Regions from separate parts of the Actinomadura sp. NPDC048021 genome, predicted to be linked through region 2. Evidence: riboswitches for the same ligand, from Rfam matches in the RefSeq annotation. Region 2 holds a riboswitch; each other region holds the start of a gene.
The links. Region 2 has a riboswitch for thiamine pyrophosphate ahead of thiO (glycine oxidase ThiO). Riboswitches for the same ligand answer to the same signal wherever they lie in the genome.
Positions count from the first base shown of each region.

Region 1: it holds a riboswitch for thiamine pyrophosphate, as region 2 does, so the genes downstream of both, AB0C87_RS04565 (cytosine permease) here and thiO (glycine oxidase ThiO) in region 2, are expected to answer to the same signal.
Region 3: it holds a riboswitch for thiamine pyrophosphate, as region 2 does, so the genes downstream of both, thiC (phosphomethylpyrimidine synthase ThiC) here and thiO (glycine oxidase ThiO) in region 2, are expected to answer to the same signal.

Region 1 covers NZ_JBEZJQ010000002.1:281,594-287,915, reverse strand. The annotation lists gene AB0C87_RS04595 (heavy metal translocating P-type ATPase) at 1-287, opposite strand, end outside; gene AB0C87_RS04590 (hypothetical protein) at 316-1,284, opposite strand; gene AB0C87_RS04585 (heavy-metal-associated domain-containing protein) at 1,350-1,556, opposite strand; gene AB0C87_RS04580 (DNA-formamidopyrimidine glycosylase family protein) at 1,755-2,618, shown strand; gene AB0C87_RS04575 (SSI family serine proteinase inhibitor) at 2,742-3,041, opposite strand; gene AB0C87_RS04570 (rhodanese-like domain-containing protein) at 3,251-3,586, shown strand; TPP riboswitch at 3,820-3,937, shown strand; gene AB0C87_RS04565 (cytosine permease) at 3,931-5,277, shown strand; gene AB0C87_RS04560 (PAS domain-containing protein) at 5,342-6,322, shown strand, end outside.
Region 2 covers NZ_JBEZJQ010000041.1:33,131-39,452, reverse strand. The annotation lists gene thiE (thiamine phosphate synthase) at 1-432, opposite strand, end outside; gene AB0C87_RS40415 (helix-turn-helix domain-containing protein) at 541-915, opposite strand; gene AB0C87_RS40410 (FAD-dependent oxidoreductase) at 974-2,209, opposite strand; TPP riboswitch at 2,315-2,428, shown strand; gene thiO (glycine oxidase ThiO) at 2,418-3,545, shown strand; gene thiS (sulfur carrier protein ThiS) at 3,542-3,742, shown strand; gene AB0C87_RS40395 (thiazole synthase) at 3,745-4,521, shown strand; gene AB0C87_RS40390 (EamA family transporter) at 4,657-5,631, shown strand; gene pknB (Stk1 family PASTA domain-containing Ser/Thr kinase) at 5,665-6,322, shown strand, end outside.
Region 3 covers NZ_JBEZJQ010000037.1:8,001-14,322, reverse strand. The annotation lists gene AB0C87_RS39005 (metallophosphoesterase) at 1-76, shown strand, start outside; gene AB0C87_RS39000 (TetR/AcrR family transcriptional regulator) at 100-681, opposite strand; gene thiC (phosphomethylpyrimidine synthase ThiC) at 871-2,637, opposite strand; TPP riboswitch at 2,633-2,746, opposite strand; gene AB0C87_RS38990 (hypothetical protein) at 2,796-3,800, opposite strand; gene AB0C87_RS38985 (sensor histidine kinase) at 3,992-5,158, shown strand; gene AB0C87_RS38980 (CDP-alcohol phosphatidyltransferase family protein) at 5,294-5,995, shown strand; gene AB0C87_RS38975 (mannose-1-phosphate guanyltransferase) at 5,992-6,322, shown strand, end outside.

The sequences.
Region 1 (6,322 bases), on a different contig from region 2:
TGCCGCAGCGGGCGCAGCTCGTCGGCCGGCTCCGGGGCCGCCTCGCCGGCGGCCTTCGGCGGGGCGGGGAGGGCGGCGGAGTAGCCCGCCTTCTCCACCGTGGCGATCAGCTCGTCGGGCGAGACCTCCGGCGCGAACTCGACCCTGGCCTTCTCGGTGGCGTAGTTGACCGTGGCGGTCACGCCGTCCATCTTGTTGAGCTTCCGCTCGATGCGGTTGGCGCACGACGCGCACGTCATACCGCCGATCGCCAGCTCGACACGCCCGGACACAGCGTCCGTGCTCATCGCGTCCTCCTCTGCCTCGATCGGAACGTCAGTGGGTGTGGGGCCGGTCGTCGTGGCCCGGTTCGGGCTCCTCGCCCTGTTCCTGGGCGGGGACGTTCCCGGCGTGCACCGTGAACTCGGCCGTGCGGACCTTGCCGTCGTGCTTGAAGTCCAGGTACAGGCGGTACGCGCCGGAGCTGGGCGCCTCGGCGAAGAACGTGATCCCGGGGCCGGGCTCGGTCTCGCCGTCGCCGGGCTCCCCGTCCGGGTGGACATGGAGGTAGGCCAGGTCGCCCTGCCGCAGCGCGACGAGGTGCCCGTACGCCTCAAGGTACGGCTCCAGGTCGGTGACCGGCCTGCCGTCCTTGCTCACGCTCAGGGTCAGCTCGGTCGACTTCCCGGGAGTGAGGCCCCCGGTGAGCCGCACCTCGTAGCCGTCCACCTTCGCGACCTGCTCGGGCCCGGGCAGCGGCGCGGGCTTCAGGTCGCCGGGGACGAACACGTCCGTGCCGAGCGTGAGCTGCCGCTTCGCGCCGTCCGGCTGGATGTCGGTGAAGAACCGGTACACGCCGGGCTTGGCCAGCGTGATCGGGACGGTCCAGACGCCGCCCCCGGCCTCGGTCGGGTGCACGTGCTGGAAGCCGGACAGGTCGCGCCGCGCCACGATCAGGTGCAGGCGCTTGCCGTGCAGCGGCTTGAACCCGGTGACGGGCTTGCCGTCCGGCCCGTTGATCGTGAACCGGAAGTCCGTCTTCTCCCCGGCGGTGAGGACGGTCCGCTGCGGGGCCAGCGTGAAGCCGTCCTCCGACACCTGGAGGCCGCCCGGCGCGTGGGACGCCGCGGTCTCGTGCCCTCCGCCGCCGTGCCCTCCGCTGCCGTGCCCGCCTTCGCCGTTCTCGTGGGACGCCATCTTCGCGGTTCCTCCGACGGGGCCGACGATCTTGCCGACGCTCGCGGCGCCGCCGAAGACGACCGCCAGGCCCACCGCGTAGGCCCCCAGCCTGGTCGCGCTGTTCATTGCCGTTTCACTCCGCTCGGTGTTGCGAGGGACGCACCCCGCCGCGGGGGCGAGGCGCGGTCCGCTCAGGAGGTCAGCTGGTATCCGGCCTCCTCGACGGCGTCCTTGACCCGGGCGTCGTCGAGGGGGGTCTCGCTCGTGACGGTGACCCTGCCGGTCTGGAGGTCGACGTCCACGCCGGTCACACCGGCGATCTGCTCGACCTCCTCGGTCACCGAGCTCACGCAGTGGCCGCAGGTCATTCCGCTGACGGTGTAGGTGGCGGTGCTCATCGTCTTCTCCCTCGGTGTTTTACCCCTGGGGGGTATCTCGTGGGCCTCATGCTGCCATAACCGGACACCCGTGACAACCCCTGGGGGGTATGGGTGATTCCGAGATCCGGGTCACACCGCCCCCAGGGTTTTCCACAGGCGTCCACAGGGCTGTGGACGGACGTTCCGGCAGCGTGCCTCGTCGCGGATACTGAACCCATGCCTGAGCTACCTGAGGTGGAGGCGCTGGCGGGGTTCCTGCGGGAGCGCGCGGTCGGCCATGCCGTCGCCCGCGTCGATGTTCTCGCCATCTCCGCGCTGAAGACCTACGACCCGCCGGTGACCGCGCTCGGCGGGCTGACCGTCACCGGCGCGACCCGGCACGGCAAGTTCCTCGACCTCGACGTCGACGGGCTGCACCTCGTCGTCCACCTCGCCCGCGCCGGCTGGCTGCGCTGGCGCGACGAGATCCCGGCCAGGCCCGTCCGGCCCGGAGGCAAGAACCCGCTCGCCCTGCGTGTGCACCTGGACGACGGCTCGGGCTTCGACCTCACCGAGGCCGGCACCAAGAAGGGCCTCGCCGTCTACGTCGTCCGCGACCCCGACGACGTGCCCGGCGTGGCTTCACTCGGCCCCGACCCGCTGGACGAGTCGTTCACCACCGCCGCCCTGGCGGGGATCGTCAACGGCAAGCGCAGCCAGATCAAGGGGCTGCTGCGCGACCAGAAGGTGATCGCCGGTATCGGCAACGCCTACTCCGACGAGGTGCTGCACGTCGCCAGGATGTCCCCCTTCAAGATCGCGTCCTCGCTGACCGAGGAGGACGTCGCCGTCCTGCACGAGGCGATCGTCACCACGCTGCGGGACGCGGTGGAGCGCTCGCGCGGCCTCGAAGCCCAGGACCTCAAGGGCGAGAAGAAGACCGGCCTGCGGGTGCACGGGCGCGCGGGCGAGAAATGCCCGGTGTGCGGGGACACGGTGCGCGAGGTGTCGTTCGCCGACTCGGCGCTCCAGTACTGCCCCACCTGCCAGACGGGCGGCAAGCCGCTCGCCGACCGCCGCATGTCCCGCCTCCTCAAGTAGCGGGCCCCGGGCGCCGTGAGACGGGCCAGGCCCCGGCGGGTGCCGGGGCCTGGCGACGGGAGTCGGGGACGGAGCCGGAACGGGGATGGCTCGTCCGGACGGGACGAAGGATCGGGGACGGGATCAGCGGACCTTCGGGACGTTCCCGAAGACCGGGCCGATCTGGCTCCAGCGGTGCAGCTGGCAGCCGTCGTCGCGGGTGAACGTGGTGTCGATCCGCTTGCCCTGCCAGGTGCCCTCGACCGTGGCGATCTCCGGACCGCCGTAGATCTTGGTGCACATCTGGTCCTTGGGGACGGGCGCGAAGGGATCCTTGACCTTGGTGAGCGCCGCGCAGGCGCCGGCCGCCTCGGGATGGTCCCCGCCCGGCGGGGCGCAGGTCAGCCTCCAGGTCTCGGCGGGCGCCTCCTTGGAGGCCTTCACCCGCACGGTGAGCGTGTCCGCCGGTGAGCCGGACGGCTGCACGGACGTCGTGCCCGAAGGCGCTCCGGCGGAGTTTCCGTTTGCCTGTTCGTCGCCGCAGGCGGCCGTGGACAGGAGCAAGGCCAGCCCGGGCGCTGCGAAAACGAGCGTCCGATACCGCATGCGTGATTCGACGCAGGGGGGCTTCGCACGGTTCCATGGGGGGTGTGATGAATTTCGGGGAAGACGTGCCGGCCGTGGTCGCCGCGGATGTTCCGCAGGACGGCTACCTGCTGGACGTCCGGGAGCAGGACGAGTGGGACGCGGGCCACGCGCCCGCGGCGGTCCACATCCCCATGCGCCATCTCGGCGACCGCGCCGGCGAGATCCCCCGCGACCGGGAGGTCTACGTGATCTGCCGGTCCGGGGCGCGGTCCGCCCAGGTCACGTCCGCGCTCAATCAGGCGGGGTGGCTGGCGAGGAACGTCGGCGACGGCATGCACGGGTGGGCCGAGGCCGGCCGGCCGATGGAGGGCGCGGGGGACGGTCCGCCGTACGTCGCGTGAGCGTCGATGTCGCTGCGTGAGCGTCGATGTCGCTGCGTGAGCGTCGATGACGTCGCGTGAGCGTCGATGACGTCGCGTGAGCGTCGATGACGTCGCGTGAGCGTCGATGACGTCGCGTGAGCGTCGATGTCGCTGCGTGAGCTCGATGACTCTGGGGGATCTGAAAACTTTCGCGTGATCTGACCCGGTTGCCCTCTTCTGGGGCGTGACGGGCGGTTGTACGATCGGGCCTGACCGATGACCGCGGGAGCTCGGGCCACAGCCGGGCTGAGAGGGCGGCCTCCAAGGCGTCGCCGACCGCATGAACCTGTCCGGGTAATGCCGGCGTAGGGAGTGTGTGTCCCGTGACGTCCGACGTCGAAAAGCGCCCTCAGGGCGAGCGCGCCCCCGACGAGGTCCCCTTCACCCTCGACGAGCCGGCCCCCAAGGTCCTCGGCTTCTGGGACCAGAGCGCCTTCTGGGGGAACCTCGGGGTCAGCCTCCTGGCCTTCTCCGGCGCCTACACCGTCCTCGCGCCGGACGCCGGCGGCCGCCCCACGATCTCGATCATGGCGGGCATCGTCGCGATGGCCGTCGGGACGGCCCTCGGCGGGCTGATGCTCGGCCTGGCCGCCGTGCCCGGCGCGCGGACCGGGCAGCCCGCGATGGTGCTGCTGCGCGGCCTGTTCGGCGCGAAGCTGTCGTACGCGCCGACCGTCCTCAACATCGCCCAGCTCGTCGGGTGGGGGACGTTCGAGCTGATCGTCATCGCCGACGCCGCCCGCGAGCTGTGGGACGGCGTCCCGCGCTGGGGCTACGTGGTCGCCGCGGGCGCGATCACCACCGTGCTGACGGTCTGGCCGCTCGGCTCGGTGCGGCTGCTGCGCCGCTACGTGACCGTCGCCGTGGCGATCGCGCTCGTGTACTTCTACGTCCAGCTCGTCCGGGAGCCGCTGCCCGACCTGACGCAGGGCTCCTGGGGCGGGTTCTGGCTCGGCGCGGACGCCGCGCTGGCCGTGTCGATCTCCTGGGTCCCGGTCGCCGCCGACTACACCCGGCACGCGCGCACCGAGCGCGGGGCCTTCGGCGCCGCGGCCGTCGGCTACTCCGTCACGCAGATCGTCGCCTACGTCCTCGGGCTGCTCGCGCTGGCGCTGGTGGCGGGCGACTCGAGCAGGATCTTCGACCCGTTCCTGGGCGTCTCGCTGGGCGTGGTGTTCTTCGCCGTGTTCGTGCTGCGGGAGGCCGACCAGTCGTTCGCCGACACCTACTCCACGGCGGTGTCGATCCAGAACCTGTTCCCCCGGGCCGACCGCCGGGTGCTGAGCGTCGCGCTCGGCGTCGGCATCACCGTGCTCGCGCTGGTCCTCGACATCGGCGACTACGCGGGCTTCCTGTCGCTGATCGGATCGGTGTTCGTGCCGATGCTGGGCGTCCTCGCCGCCGACTTCTTCCTCGGCCGCCGCCGGGCCGGCGGCTGGGACGTCTCGCGGACCGCGCCGTCCCGCTGGGGCATGATCGCGGCATGGGCGATCGGGTTCGTCGTCTACCAGCTCGTCAACCCGGGCACGGTCGCGCGGTGGACCGCTTTCTGGTCGGACGTGCGGGACGCGCTGCACTTCACGCCGCAGGCGTGGATGAGCGCCTCGCTGCTGTCGTTCCTGGTGGCGGGGGTCGCGGCCCTGCTCATCGGTAGGCTTACCAGACGGTAAGGTTTGGGTCGAAAGCAAGTTTCGGCGCAAGTTGCCCGGCGCCATGCCGGAGTGCGGTGGCACGATGACAGACGTGTATCAGCACGTGCACGATCCGATCGCGCGGGCCGTCATCGAGAGCGCCGCCGACGCGATCGTAGCCGTGGACCAGCGGCACCGGGTCACCGTGTGGAACCCGGCGGCCGAGCGCATGTTCGGCTGGAGCGCCGAGGAGATGCTCGGCCGGGTCCCGCCGATCGTCCCCGACGAGCTGAAGGCCGAGCACAACGCCGTCCAGGAGCGGCTCCTCACCCGGCGCGGCGGCGAGGGCGAGACCGACGGCGGGCAGATCTCGATCGCCACCCGCCGCTTCCACCGCGAGGGCCGGCTCATCGACGTGCGCATCGACACGAGCCTGCTGAAGGATCCGAGGGGCACGCTGCTCGGCTGGGTCGGGGTGTACCACCCGGTCGAGGACGACGAGATCGTCCAGAACCGGATGACCGAGCGGGCCCGGCTGGTCCGGCGGCTGAACGACATCGTCGCCGACCTCGGCGCCGAGCTCGACCTGGCCGTCGTGCTCGACCGGATCACCGCCGCGCTCATCGAGCTGACCGGCGCCGACGCGGGCGGATTCGTCAAGATCGAGGGCGAGCGGCTGCGGCTGGTCAGCATGTCGGGGCTGCCGGAGCGGATGCGCGGCCGGTGCGCCGAGCTGCGGCCGAGCCTGGTCGGGGAGCTGCTGCGGTCGGGCAAGACCGTCAAGCTCGCGACGGGCGAGCGGCGCCTCGGCGACCTGATCTGGTCGGAGCTGCCCGGCCTGCACACGATCGCGCTCGGCCTGTCGTACCTGCAGAACCGGCCGTACGGCGCTCTGTACGCGCTGTTCTCCGGACGCAAGGTCGGGCACACCGAGCTCGAACTGCTGGAACTGCTCGCCGGGCACGCCGGGGTCGCGGTCGGCAACGCCGTCGCCTACGCGGAGGTCGTCCGGCAGCGGGCCCACGAGCGCGCCGTCATCGACTCCAGCGCCGACGGCATCGCGGTGCTGGACCACGACCTCGTC
Region 2 (6,322 bases):
GCCCGCGCAGAAGTAGTCGGCGCCGGGCTCGGCGGCCGCCGCCGACGCCTGCTCGCCCGAGTGCGTCGACCGGCCGATCAGCATGTCGCCGCCCACGATCGCGCGGGCGGCGGGCACCGGCAGGTCGTCCTGGCCGAGGTGCAGCACGTCGGCGCCGACCGCGTGCGCGATGTCGGCCCGGTCGTTGACGGCCAGCAGCGCCCCGTGCCGCTCGCACGCCGCCCGGAACACCTCCAGGTAGGCGGTCTCCTGGCGGGCCTCCAGGCCCTTCTGGCGGAGCTGGACGATGTCGACTCCGCCCGCGAGCACGGCGTCGAGGAAGGCCGGCAGGTCTCCCTGGCGCTCCCGCGCGTCCGTGCAGAGGTAGAGGCGGGCGCGGCTCAGCCGGGCGCGCAGCGCGACGGCGCGCTCGGTGGGGAGGTGCCTGGACACGGCCGGGGAACGTCCTTTCCACAGATGATCACGAAATCGCGCGCGCGGTCACCCGCCGCGCGCGACCCCGCGATCGTGTCACGTGCGTCTCACGCCGCCGGCGGCGGCCTAGAAGGCGAGCGCCTGGGCGCGGCGGCGGACCTCGGTCCCCCGGTTCTCGGTGAGCGCGTCCACGGGCGTTCCCGGCAGCGTGTCGTCGGCCGTGAACAGCCACCGGATGGTCTCGGCGTCGTCGAAGCCGGCGTCCGACAGGAGCGTCAGCGTGCCGGGCAGTCCCTTGATGACCTGGCCGTCCTTGATGAAGGCCGCGGGCACCATCGGCTCCCCGCCCCGGCGCACCGCGAGGATGCGGTGCTCGTGGATGAGCTGCTTGATCCGGTTGGGCTTGATCCCGAGCCTGTCGGCGGTCTCCCGGAGGGTGAGCCACTCGCCGGCCAGGGCGTCGGTGCGGGGGTCCAGTGCGCTGTCAACGGTTGCGTGCATCTGCGTCACGCCCCCTTGCTACCACGCCTTCGGAAGACTCAAACCCGCTGCGCAGCCGTTACGTCCCCTCTGATCGCTCTGCGCGAACAGCCTGCCGCACGGGGACGTCCGGGTCGGCGATCGCCTCCGGATCCACCGGCGTCCCCGCGGCGATCACGCGCCTCGCCTGTACCAGGTCGCGGGGCCGGCCGACGGTGAGGATCGCGTCGAGGCGGTCTCCGGTCAGCCACGCCACCGCCCACCTGGGATCGGACGGGTCGCCCCTGCGCACGAGCCGCTCGGACGCGGAGTGGTCGCCCGCGTACTGGACCATGCGCCCGAACTGCTCCGACCAGAAGTACGGGGCGGCGTCGTACACGGCGTCCTGCCCGAGGAGAGCCGCGGCGGCGACCTCGGGGGCGTTCAGCGCGGCGTCCCAGTGCTCGACGAGCAGCCTGCGCCCGTAGCGGTGCGACCACCAGGCGGCGCAGTCGCCGACCGCCACGACGTCGGGCCGCAGCGCGCCCGGGATCTCCTCTCCCATGTAGGTCCGGAAGGAGCCGTCGGTGACGACCCCGCGCTCCAGCAGCAGCCCGGAGCCCTCCAGCCACGACAGGACGGGCCGGACCCCGACGCCGACGACCACCTCGTCGGCGTCGACGCGGCCGCCCCCGGCGAGGACGAGGCCGCCGTCGCGCACCTCCGCGACCTTCACCCCGGTCCGCAGCTCGACGCCGGCCTCGGCGTACCAGGGGGCGGTGAGCGCGCCGACCTCGGGCCCGATCGCGCCCGCCAGCGGGGTGTCGGCCGCCTCCACGACGGTGACCGCGCAGCCCCGGCGGGCCGCGGCGGTCGCGACCTCGGCGCCGATCCAGCCCGCGCCGACGATCACGATCCGGGCGCCCGCGGTGAGCCGGGCGCGCAGGTCGCGGGCCTCGTCGATGGTGCGCAGCACGTGCTGCCGCCCCTCCCCGGGCAGCGTGATCGGAGCGGCGCCGGTCGCGATCACCAGCCCGTCGAAGGGCAGGTCGCCCGCCGTGGACGCCACCGTTCCGCCGCGTCCGGGCCCGTCCAGCCGCAGGCCGGTGGCGCGCTCGCCGAGCAGCAGCTCGCAGCGCAGCGCGTCCCAGTCGGCGTCGACGGTCGTGTCGTCGGACTCGCCCGCGAGGACGGCCTTCGACAGCGGCGGCCGGTCGTAGGGCCGGTGCCGCTCCGCCGACACGAGGGTCAGCGCGCCCTCGTACCCCTTGCTCCGCAGGGCCTCCACGGCGCGCACGCCGGCCAGCCCGCCACCCACGACGATGACCCTCTCCATGAAGGTCACCCTAACGGGCGGCGTTCCGCGGATGGACAGGTGTCCAGGCAGTTGCCCGGTTCGCCGAGGTCGTAAGGTGGGGGCAGCGGAACGGCACAGCAGAACAGCACAGAGCGCGGGAGTCCGGTGCGACCGGGCTGAGAGGGCGGCTGAACGGGCCGCCGACCGCCACGACCTGATCCGGATCATGCCGGCGAAGGGAGCGCGCATGCAGATCGTCATCATCGGCGCCGGGGTGATCGGCCTCGCCACCGCCTGGCGCACCGCCGCCGGCGGCGCCGCCGTCACCCTCGTCGACCCCGCGCCCGCCTCCGGGGCCTCCTCCGTGGCGGCGGGCATGCTCACCCCGGTCAGCGAGCTGAGCTACGGCGAGGAGCCGCTGCTGCGGCTCGGCCTCGCCTCCCGCGACCGGTACGGCGCGTTCGTCGCCGAGCTGGAGGAGCTGACCGGCCTGGAGACCGGCTACCGCACCGAAGGGATCATCGAGGTCGCGTTCGACTCCGACGACCTGCGGCACCTGGACGACCTGCGCCGGTTCCAGGAGAGCCTGGGCATCCCCGCCGAGGCGCTCACCGGCCGCGAGTGCCGGCGGCTGGAGCCGATGCTCGCGCCCGGCGTGCGCGGCGGCCTGCTCGCCCCCGAGGACGGCTCGGTCGACCCCCGCAGGCTCGCCCCGGCGCTGCTGGCGGCGTGCGAGCGGCTGGGCGTCCGGCTCGTCCGGCGGCGGGCCGAACGGGTCGTCGTCGAGAACGACGCCGCCGCCGGCGTGGGGCTGGACGACGGCACCGTGATCCCCGCGGACCGGGTGCTGCTGGCCGCCGGGCCGTGGTCGGGCGACCTCGGCGGCCTGCCTCCCGGGACCGTTCCACCCGTCCGCCCGGTCAAGGGCCAGGTGCTCCGGCTGCGCACCCGCGCGCCGTTCCTGCGGCGGCCGACCCGCGGCCTCGTCCGGGGATCGTCGGTCTACCTGGTGCCGCGCGCCGACGGAGAGATCGTCGTCGGCGCCACGCAGGAGGAGCTGGGCTTCGACACGCGGGTCACCGCCGGCGGGCTGTGGGAGCTGCTGCGCGACGCCCGCGAGCTGCTCCCCGGCATCACCGAGCTGGAGTTCGCGGAGGTCACCGCCGGGCTGCGGCCCGGCTCGCCCGACAACGCGCCCGTGATGGGGCCGACCGCGCTGCCCGGCCTGCTGGTGGGCACCGGGCACTTCCGCAACGGCATCCTGCTCACGCCCGTGAGCGCCGACATCCTGTCCGCGATGCTGCTGGACGGGCCCGTCCCCGAGGTCGCCGGGCCGTTCGCCCCCGACCGCTTCTCCCCCGAGGTGAGCGCATGAAGGTGATCGTCAACGGTGAGCCGCGCGAGCTGCCCGACGGCGCGAGCGTGGCCGAGGTCGTCGCGTCCGTCACCGCGGCCGCGACGGGCGTCGCCGCGGCGCTGAACGACGAGGTCGTCCGGCGCGCGGAGTGGGCGGCCACGCCCCTGCGGGACGCCGACCGCGTCGAAGTGCTGACCGCCGTCCAGGGAGGATGAGGATGAACGACACCGACGGGCTGGTCATCGCGGGCGAGGAGCTGGGCTCGCGGCTGATCATGGGGACGGGCGGGGCGCCGAGCATGGCGGTGCTGCGCGAGGCGCTGACCGCGTCCGGGACGGAGCTCACCACGGTCGCGATGCGCAGGGTGGACCCGTCCGCGCGCGGCTCGGTGCTGGAAGTGCTGACCGAGTGCGGCATCCGGGTGCTGCCCAACACCGCGGGCTGCTTCACCGCGGGCGAGGCCGTCCTGACGGCCAAGCTCGCCCGGGAGGCGCTCGGGACGAACTGGGTCAAGCTGGAGGTGATCGCCGACGAGCGCACGCTGCTGCCCGACCCGATCGAACTGGTCGAGGCCGCCGAGCAACTCGTCGACGACGGCTTCGTCGTCCTGCCCTACACCAGCGACGACCCGGTCCTCGCGCACCGGCTGGAGCAGATCGGCTGCGCGGCCGTGATGCCGCTCGGCTCGCCGATCGGGTCGGGGCTCGGCATCCGCAACCCGCACAACATCGAGCTGATCGTGGAGCGCGCGACCGTCCCGGTGATCCTGGACGCGGGGCTCGGCACGGCGTCGGACGCGGCCCTGGCCATGGAGCTCGGCTGCGACGCCGTGCTCCTCGCGACTGCCGTCACCCGTGCGCAGTCCCCGGCGCGGATGGCCGCCGCGATGCGGCACGCGGTCGAGGGCGGGCGGCTCGCGCGGCTCGCCGGGCGCATCCCCAAGCGCCGCTACGCCCAGGCGTCCTCCCCGTTCGACGGGCTCGCGACTTCGTAGCGAAGCTAAAGCCACACATGTAGAAATACTCGCTGGACCTGCACATTCGCGCGCCACCAGACTGGACACACCGGGGCGCAACCGCACACATCGCTTCGGTGTCGATGGAAGCGTCCCCTCCCTAAGGTGCGTGACATGCAGCAGAACAGCGGTGCACGCGCGAACAAGCTCGCGGTGGCGGCGGCGACGGTCACGGTGGTCTTCTGGGCCTCGGCCTTCGTCGCCATCCGCAGCGCGGGCGACGAGTACAGCCCCGGCGCCCTCGCCCTCGGCCGCCTCCTGTCCGGGACGGTCGTGCTGGGAGTGATCTGGCTCGTCCGGCGCGAGGGCCTGCCGCCCAAGGCCGCCTGGCCCGGCATCGTCACCGCCGGCCTCCTGTGGTTCGGCGCCTACATGGTCGTCCTGAACTGGGGCGAGCAGCTGGTGGACGCCGGCACCGCCGCCCTCGTCGTCAACATCGGGCCGATCCTCATCGCGCTCCTCGGCGGCTGGCTGCTGAAGGAGGGCCTGTCGTCCCGGCTGCTGCTCGGCATGGCCGTGTCGTTCACCGGCGCCGCCGTCGTCGGGCTGTCGATGTCCGGCGACGGCCGCGCGTCCGTCGGCGGGGTGCTGCTCTGCCTGGCCGCCGCCGTCACCTACGCGGCGGGCGTCGTCGCCCAGAAGCCCGCGCTGAGGCACGCGTCGGCGCTGCAGTTCACCACGTTCGCCTGCGCGATCGGCGCGCTCGCCTGCCTGCCGTTCTCCGGGCAGCTCGTCTCGCAGGCCGCGCACGCCCCCGCGGGCGCCACCCTCAACATGGTCTACCTGGGCGTCTTCCCGACCGCGGTCGCCTTCACGACCTGGGGATACGCCCTCGCCCGCACGACCGCCGGGAAGATGGGCGCCACCACCTACGCCGCGCCCGCCCTGGTGGTGCTGATGTCGTGGCTGTTCCTCGACGAGGTCCCCGGCCCGGTCACCCTCGGCGGCGGCCTGCTGTGCCTCGCCGGCGTGGCCGTCTCCCGCAGCACGCGGTCGCTGCGCCGCCGCGTCCCGCCCGTCACACCGGAACCGGGCGCCCCGGGGGCGTCACCCTCCGGGCTCATCGATGCTCATACTCGCGACGGATGAGATCCACGCGGATTCGCCCGTAAACTCGCACCGATGGACGCGACGGTTGCTGATCCACTCGTCGGGCGGGTGCTCGACGGGCGGTACCGCATTGAGTCCCGTATCGCGCGCGGCGGCATGGCCACGGTCTACCTCGCGCGCGACCTCAGGCTCGACCGGGTCATCGCGATCAAGGTGATGCACGCCGGACTCGCCTCGGACGAGGACTTCGTCGCCCGCTTCATCGGCGAGGCCAAGGCCGCCGCGGCGCTGTCCCACCCGAACGTCGTCGCCGTCTACGACCAGCGCACCGACGGCGAGCACGTCTTCCTGGTGATGGAATACGTCGCCGGCCGCACCCTGCGCGACGCGCTGAACTCCCTCGGGAGGCTCGGCCCCCGCGCCGCCCTGGAGATCATGCAGCCGGTGCTGGCCGCGCTCGGCGCCGCGCACCGGGCCGGGCTCGTGCACCGCGACGTCAAGCCCGAGAACGTGCTGATCACCGAGGACGGCCAGGTCAAGGTCGCCGACTTCGGCCTCGCGCGGGCCGAGACCGCCAGCAAGATGACCAAGACCGGCATGATCATCGGAACGGTCGGCTACCTGGCGCCCGAGCAGGTGCTGTCCGGCAACGCCGACTTCCGCTCCGACGTCTACGCCGCCGGGATCATGCTGTTCGAGCTGATGACCGGGCGGCTGCCGCACCAGGGCG
Region 3 (6,322 bases), on a different contig from region 2:
CCCGCGCGAATGGCGCGAGCGGTCCGACGCGCCGCGCGGCCCCCGCCGCGTCCTGCCCGTCCCCGAGACGGACTGACCGGCTACCGGCGGGCCGCGCTTCTAGCGGGCCGCGCCCGGCGCCACGCCGGCGGCGGCGAGCGACAGCAGCCGGGCCGCGGCGTCCGGGTCCCGCTCGGCGACCGTCGCGATCGCGCCCGCGAGCCTCAGCACGTCGCCGAACGCCGCGCCGGCGGGCGCGTCCCCGGCGCGCTGCGCGCGGACGAGCAGCGCCTCGCCCGCCTCCGACATCGCCGCGCGGGAGCCGGAGGGGTCGAGCCGGGGGTCGCGCAGCGACACCATCGCCGAGGCCGCCATGCCCGGGAAGGCGGTGATCTCAGAGACGAACGTCCGCAGCCAGGCCAGCAGGGCCTCGCCGGAGGACGGGGAGTCCAGCAGGTCGCGGGCGGACGCGGCCAGCCCGGCGTAGACGTCGGCGAGCAGCGCCTCCAGGAGGTCCTGGCGGGTGGGGAAGTGGCGGTAGAGCGTGCCGATGCCGACGCCCGCGAGCCGCGCGACGCCTTCGAGCGAGGCGCCCGCCCCCTGGCGCTGGAAGGTCTCCCGCGCCGCGGCGAGCAGCCGCGCGCGGTTGCGGCGAACGTCGGCCCGAACGGGGCGCGCCTTCGGCGTGTCGTCGCTGGTCACCTGGGTCGTCGATCCTTCCCGGGGATGGAACGGGCCTGCGGCGATCGGGAGGATCCGCGGCTTTGGAACGGTCCCTCAATCCTATCCGCGCCGGTGCCCGGACCTGCGCCGAGAGGGCCCCGAACGCGGCCGGGCCCGCCGCGCACGGGTGCACGGCGGGCCCGGCCGCGTCTCCGCGTCCGGCCCGGGTCAGGCGTCGGCGGGGGAGACGGGGAGGTTCAGCCGGCCGCCGCCGGCCCTGAACTCCTCGGCCTTCTCCCGCATCCCGGCGGCGAGGGCCTCCGCGTCGGCGAGGCCGCGCTCGGCCGCGAACCGCCGCACGTCCCGCGTGATCTTCATGGAGCAGAAGTGCGGCCCGCACATCGAGCAGAAGTGCGCGGTCTTGGCCGGCGCGGCCGGGAGCGTCGCGTCATGGAAGGCGCGCGCGGTGCCGGGGTCCAGGGACAGGTTGAACTGGTCCTCCCAGCGGAAGTCGAACCGCGCCTCCGACAGCGCGTCGTCCCACGCCTGCGCGCCCGGATGGCCCTTGGCGAGGTCGGCGGCGTGCGCGGCGATCTTGTATGCGATCACGCCGGCCTTGACGTCCTCGCGGTCCGGCAGCCCGAGATGCTCCTTCGGCGTGACGTAGCAGAGCATCGCGGTGCCGTGCCAGCCGATCATCGCGGCGCCGATCGCCGAGGTGATGTGGTCGTAGCCGGGAGCGATGTCGGTGGTCAGCGGCCCGAGGGTGTAGAACGGCGCGCCGTCGCACCACTCCTGCTGCAGGTCGACGTTCTCCTTGATCTTGTGCATCGGGACGTGGCCGGGGCCCTCGTTCATCACCTGGTTGCCGAACCGCGCCGCGATCCGCGTCAGCTCGCCCTGGGTGCGCAGCTCGGCGAACTGGGCCTCGTCGTTGGCGTCCGCGACGGAGCCCGGGCGCAGCCCGTCCCCCAGCGACCAGGTCACGTCGTAGGCGGCGAAGATCTCGCACAGCTCCTCGAAGCGGGTGTAGAGGAAGTTCTCCTCGTGGTGCGCCAGGCACCAGGCCGCCATGATCGATCCGCCCCGCGACACGATCCCCGTCTTGCGCCGCGCCGTCAGCGGCACGTAGGACAGCAGCACCCCGGCGTGGACGGTCATGTAGTCCACGCCCTGCTCCGCCTGCTCGATCACGGTGTCGCGGAAGACCTCGTAGGTGAGCTCCGCCGGGTCGCCGCCGACCTTCTCCACCGCCTGGTACAGCGGGACGGTCCCCACCGGCACGGGCGAGTTGCGCAGGATCCACTCGCGCGTGGTGTGGATGTCGCGGCCCGTCGACAGGTCCATGATCGTGTCGGCGCCCCAGCGGGTCGCCCACGTCATCTTCTCGACCTCGTCCTCGATCGAGGACGCGACGGCCGAGTTGCCGATGTTGGCGTTGACCTTGACGAGGAAGTTCCGCCCGATCACCATCGGCTCGATCTCGGGATGGTTGACGTTGGCGGGCAGCACCGCGCGCCCGGCGGCCAGCTCGTCCCGGACGAACTCCGGCGCCACGCCCTCGCGCAGCGCGGCGAACTCCATCTCCGGCGTGATCTCCCCGCGCCGGGCGTAGGCGCGCTGCGTCACCGCGCCGCCGGTGGCGCGCCGCGGCCGCCGCGGCAGGGCGCCCTCGCCGTCGGCCTGGGGGAGGCGCCCGCCCGCGCCCGGGGGGAGCGCGGAGGGCGACGAGCGGCGCCCGTCGTCCTCGGGGCGCGCCGCCCGCCCCTCGTACGGGGCGGTGTCGCCGCGCTCGGCGATCCAGGCCTCCCGCAGAGGCGGCAGCCCCCTGCGCACGTCGGTCTCCTGCTCTGGATCGGTGTACGGCCCGGACGTGTCGTACAGGACGACGACGTCGCCGTTGGTCAGCGGCACCTCCCGCATCGGGACCCGGATCTCCGGGCGGGAGCCCTGGAGGTAGGTCTTGCGGGCAGCGGGAACCACAGGTTCGGTCATGACGACTCGATCTCTCCCTACGCCGGCATTACCCGGTCAGGTTCATGCGGTCAGCGGCCGTCCCAGCCGCTATCTCAGCCCGGTTCGCCGGGCCCCCGCGATCTGTCGCCACGACGTTAACCCGGGCAGCCCCGGTTGCCGCAACCGCCGCCCATGGGCTAGAGCGCGCCCGCGCGGAGGTCGCGCGCGGGGATCGCGACGGGCAGGGCCAGGACCAGAGTGCGGAGGGGGTCGGGGGCGGACGGCGACCGCTCCAGCTCCACCCGGGCCTCGGCGTCGCCGATGATGCGCAGCGTGGCCGAGCGGCGGCCGTCGACGCCGGTGACGACGCGGCCGTCGCCGGTGGCGCGGGTGGTGCCGAGGAGCATCCCGCCGGCGGTGTGGAAGGACGGCTCCCGCAGGCCGCGCACGAATCCGAGAGGGCGGCCGTCCGCGTCGAGGACGCGCACGCGGTCGCGTCCCGGCAGCCGGGACGGACCCCGGACCACCAGCAGCGCGGCGGCGTGGGGGTCGCGAAGCACGATGGTCCGCCTGCCGCGCCGGCCGCAGGCCACGGCGAGCACCGCGCCGCCGTCCCGGTCGCGGTACCGGCCCGCGCCGTCCACGACGATGCGGCGGGCCCCGGCCAGGGCGCCCGCCGCGGGCGGCGGGACCTCCCGGCCCTCGTCGTCGACGACCCGCCAGGCGGCGCTGAGGCGGTCCGCGGTCGCCGTCCGGACGGCCGGAAGCCATCCGGACGGCAGCGACGCGCCCCTGAGCAGGGTCACCGCGTTCCCGTCGACCTCGGCGACGGCCTCGACGCCGGGCGCCCGCTCCGGGTCGACCCAGAGCGTCCACACCGGGTCGTCGACGGGCCACCTGATCCCGACCGCCTCCACGGCTCCGGCCGGGACGGCCGCCTCCCGCCCACTGCGGCGGAGGGTCACCCCCTGCTCGCCGATGGTCACGATGAGGCGGGCCCGGTGGAGCCGGGCCGCCCCGATGTGGGCGGCCCGGGCGGCGAGCAGGCAGCCGCCGCCGCAGAGCAGCAGGGGCCGGCGGGCACTCTCCGGGTCGAGCGGTCCCGTACCGGGGCGGGCCGCGAGCAGGAGGGCCGCGCCGGCCGCCGGCGCGGCGGTCAGGACGCGGAGCGGCCATCGGTAGGCCCGCGCGCCGAGCGTCATCCGGAGCCCGGGCGGGGGGACGGGCGGCGGGGGGACAGCAGGCGGGGGGACGGACAACTGTCGGCCCTTCGTGACGGGGTTTGCAGAACTATAGGGCGGGCCTCCGGCCGCGCAGGGGGCGCCGAAAGGACCAGTCGCGCGGGGGCGCGGGCCGCGGCGCGAAGATCGCGTGCGTGGGGGAGAATGGGCGCGTGCTGACGGTGCCCCGGGTCGAGGTGACGGTGAAGGACGCCCTGGCGGCGTCGGCGCTGGCGGGAGCCGCGGCCGTCGCCGCGGTGCTGTGGCCCGGCGTCCGGGGCCTGGACGCGCCCGGCGCGGCGCTCCTGGTGGCCGCGCACGTCCCGCTCGCGGTGATCCGGCGGTGGCCGACCCCCGGCCTGCTGGCACTGGTGGTCCTGGTGCTGCCCTACCACCTGGCGCAGTACCAGCACCACGCGCTGGTGCCCGCCGAGGTGATCGCGCTGTTCGCCTACGCGGTGCTCGGGCGCCGGGTGCGGATCGTCCTCGGCGTCGTCGGCTGCCTGCTCGCCGTCTGCGTGGTCGGCGCGGCGATGCGGGCGGGCGGCGGATCCCTGCGCGAGCAGATCGCCGTCATCGAGGCCGTGGTGTCGGTCGTCATCGCCGTCCAGGTGTGGCGGGTGCACCGGGCGCGGCTCGCGACGATCACCGAGCGGGCCGAGCGGGCCGAGCGCACCCGGGAGGAGGAGGCGCGCCGGCGGGTCGCCGAGGAGCGCCTGCGGATCGCCCGCGACCTGCACGACCTGCTCGCGCACAGCATCACGCTGATCGGCGTGCGGGCCGGCGCCGCGGCCCACCTGGTGCGCGGGGACCGGCCGCTCGACCGGGAGGAGCTGGCCGACGCGCTCGCCTCCATCGCCTCGACGTGCCGGGACGCGCGGATCGAGCTGCGCGGCACGCTCCAGGTCCTGCGCGGCACCGACGTCGGCGCCCCCGAGACGCTGCCGGGCCTCCACGCCCTCGCCGGCCTCGTCGACGCGGCGCGCGGCGGCGGGATCGACGTCGACCTGCGGGACGGGGACGTCGGGACGCCGCCCCCGGAGACGGGGGTCGCGGCGTACCGGATCGTCCAGGAGGCCCTGACCAACGTTGTCAAGCACGCCGCCGCGAGGCGCGCGACGGTGAGCCTGGAGCGCGACCGCGGGAGCCTCGTCGTCCGGGTCGCCGACGACGGCCGGGGGCCGTCCGGCGGCCCGCCCGAGGGGTTCGGGATCCTCGGGATGATCGAGCGGGCGCGCAGCGTGGGCGGGACGTTGGACGCGGGGCCGGGGGAGTCCGGCGGGTTCGTCGTCACCGCCGTCCTCCCGCTGGAGAACGCAGCCGCGCCCCACCGGGCGTGACGCGCGCCCCCGGGAGGCGCCGGCGGCGCCCGCCCGCCCGAACCCTCCCGACTTCCGACGCCGACACCGCCGGGGGGCTTTCCACCCCTTACGGATAGGGTCAGGATCAAGGGGACCAGGGGAGGCGACACGTCGGTGAGCACTTTGCAGGAGGCCCCACAGGACCGGATCTTCACGGTGCCCAACATCCTGAGCCTCGCCCGGCTCCTGGGCGTCCCGCTGTTCCTGTGGCTCGTCCTGGTCGAGGCGGACTGGTGGGCGCTCGGCCTGCTGGTGTTCGCGGGCCTGTCGGACTGGCTGGACGGGAAGCTGGCTCGGGCGTTCAACCAGACGAGCAAGCTCGGCATGGTCCTCGACCCGGCCGCCGACCGCCTCTACATCCTGGCCACGCTCGTCGGGCTCACCATCCGCGACATCATCCCGCTGTGGCTGGTGCTCGCGCTCGTCGCCCGCGAGGTGTCGATCCTGCCGATCGCGCCGATCGTGCGGCGGCTCGGGTACGGCGGCACGCTGCCCGTGCACTTCATCGGCAAGGCGGCGACGATGTGCCTGCTGTACTCCTTCCCGCTGCTGCTGCTCGGCGACCACGGCGGCGCCGCGGGCACCGCGGCGCGGGTCGTCGGATGGGCCTTCGCCGTCTGGGGGACGGCCCTGTACTGGTGGGCGGCGGTCCTCTACTGGGAGCAGACGCGGCGGCTGGTGCTGGCCGGCCGCGGCGCCCCGCCCCCGTCCTCCGGACCGGGCGGCGAGCCCGGGGCGGGCGATCCGGGGGCCGCGGAGGGGCCGGGCGCGGAACCGCCGGCCGGCGGCCAGAAGGGAGCTGAGACCCCCCGATGAAGGCCGTCGTGATGGCGGGAGGCGAGGGGACGCGGCTGCGTCCGATGACCGCCAACCAGCCGAAGCCCCTGCTGCCGCTGGTCAACCGGCCGATCATGGAGCACGTGCTGCGGCTGCTGAAGAGGCACGGGTTCGGTGAGACCGTCGTCACCGTCCAGTTCCTGGCCGCGCTGATCCGCAACTACTTCGGCGACGGCGAGGAGCTCGGCATGTCGCTGAGCTACGCGACCGAGGAGGTCCCCCTCGGCACCGCCGGCAGCGTGAAGAACGCGGAGGAGGCGCTGCGCGACGACCGCTTCCTGGTGATCTCCGGGGACGCCCTCACCG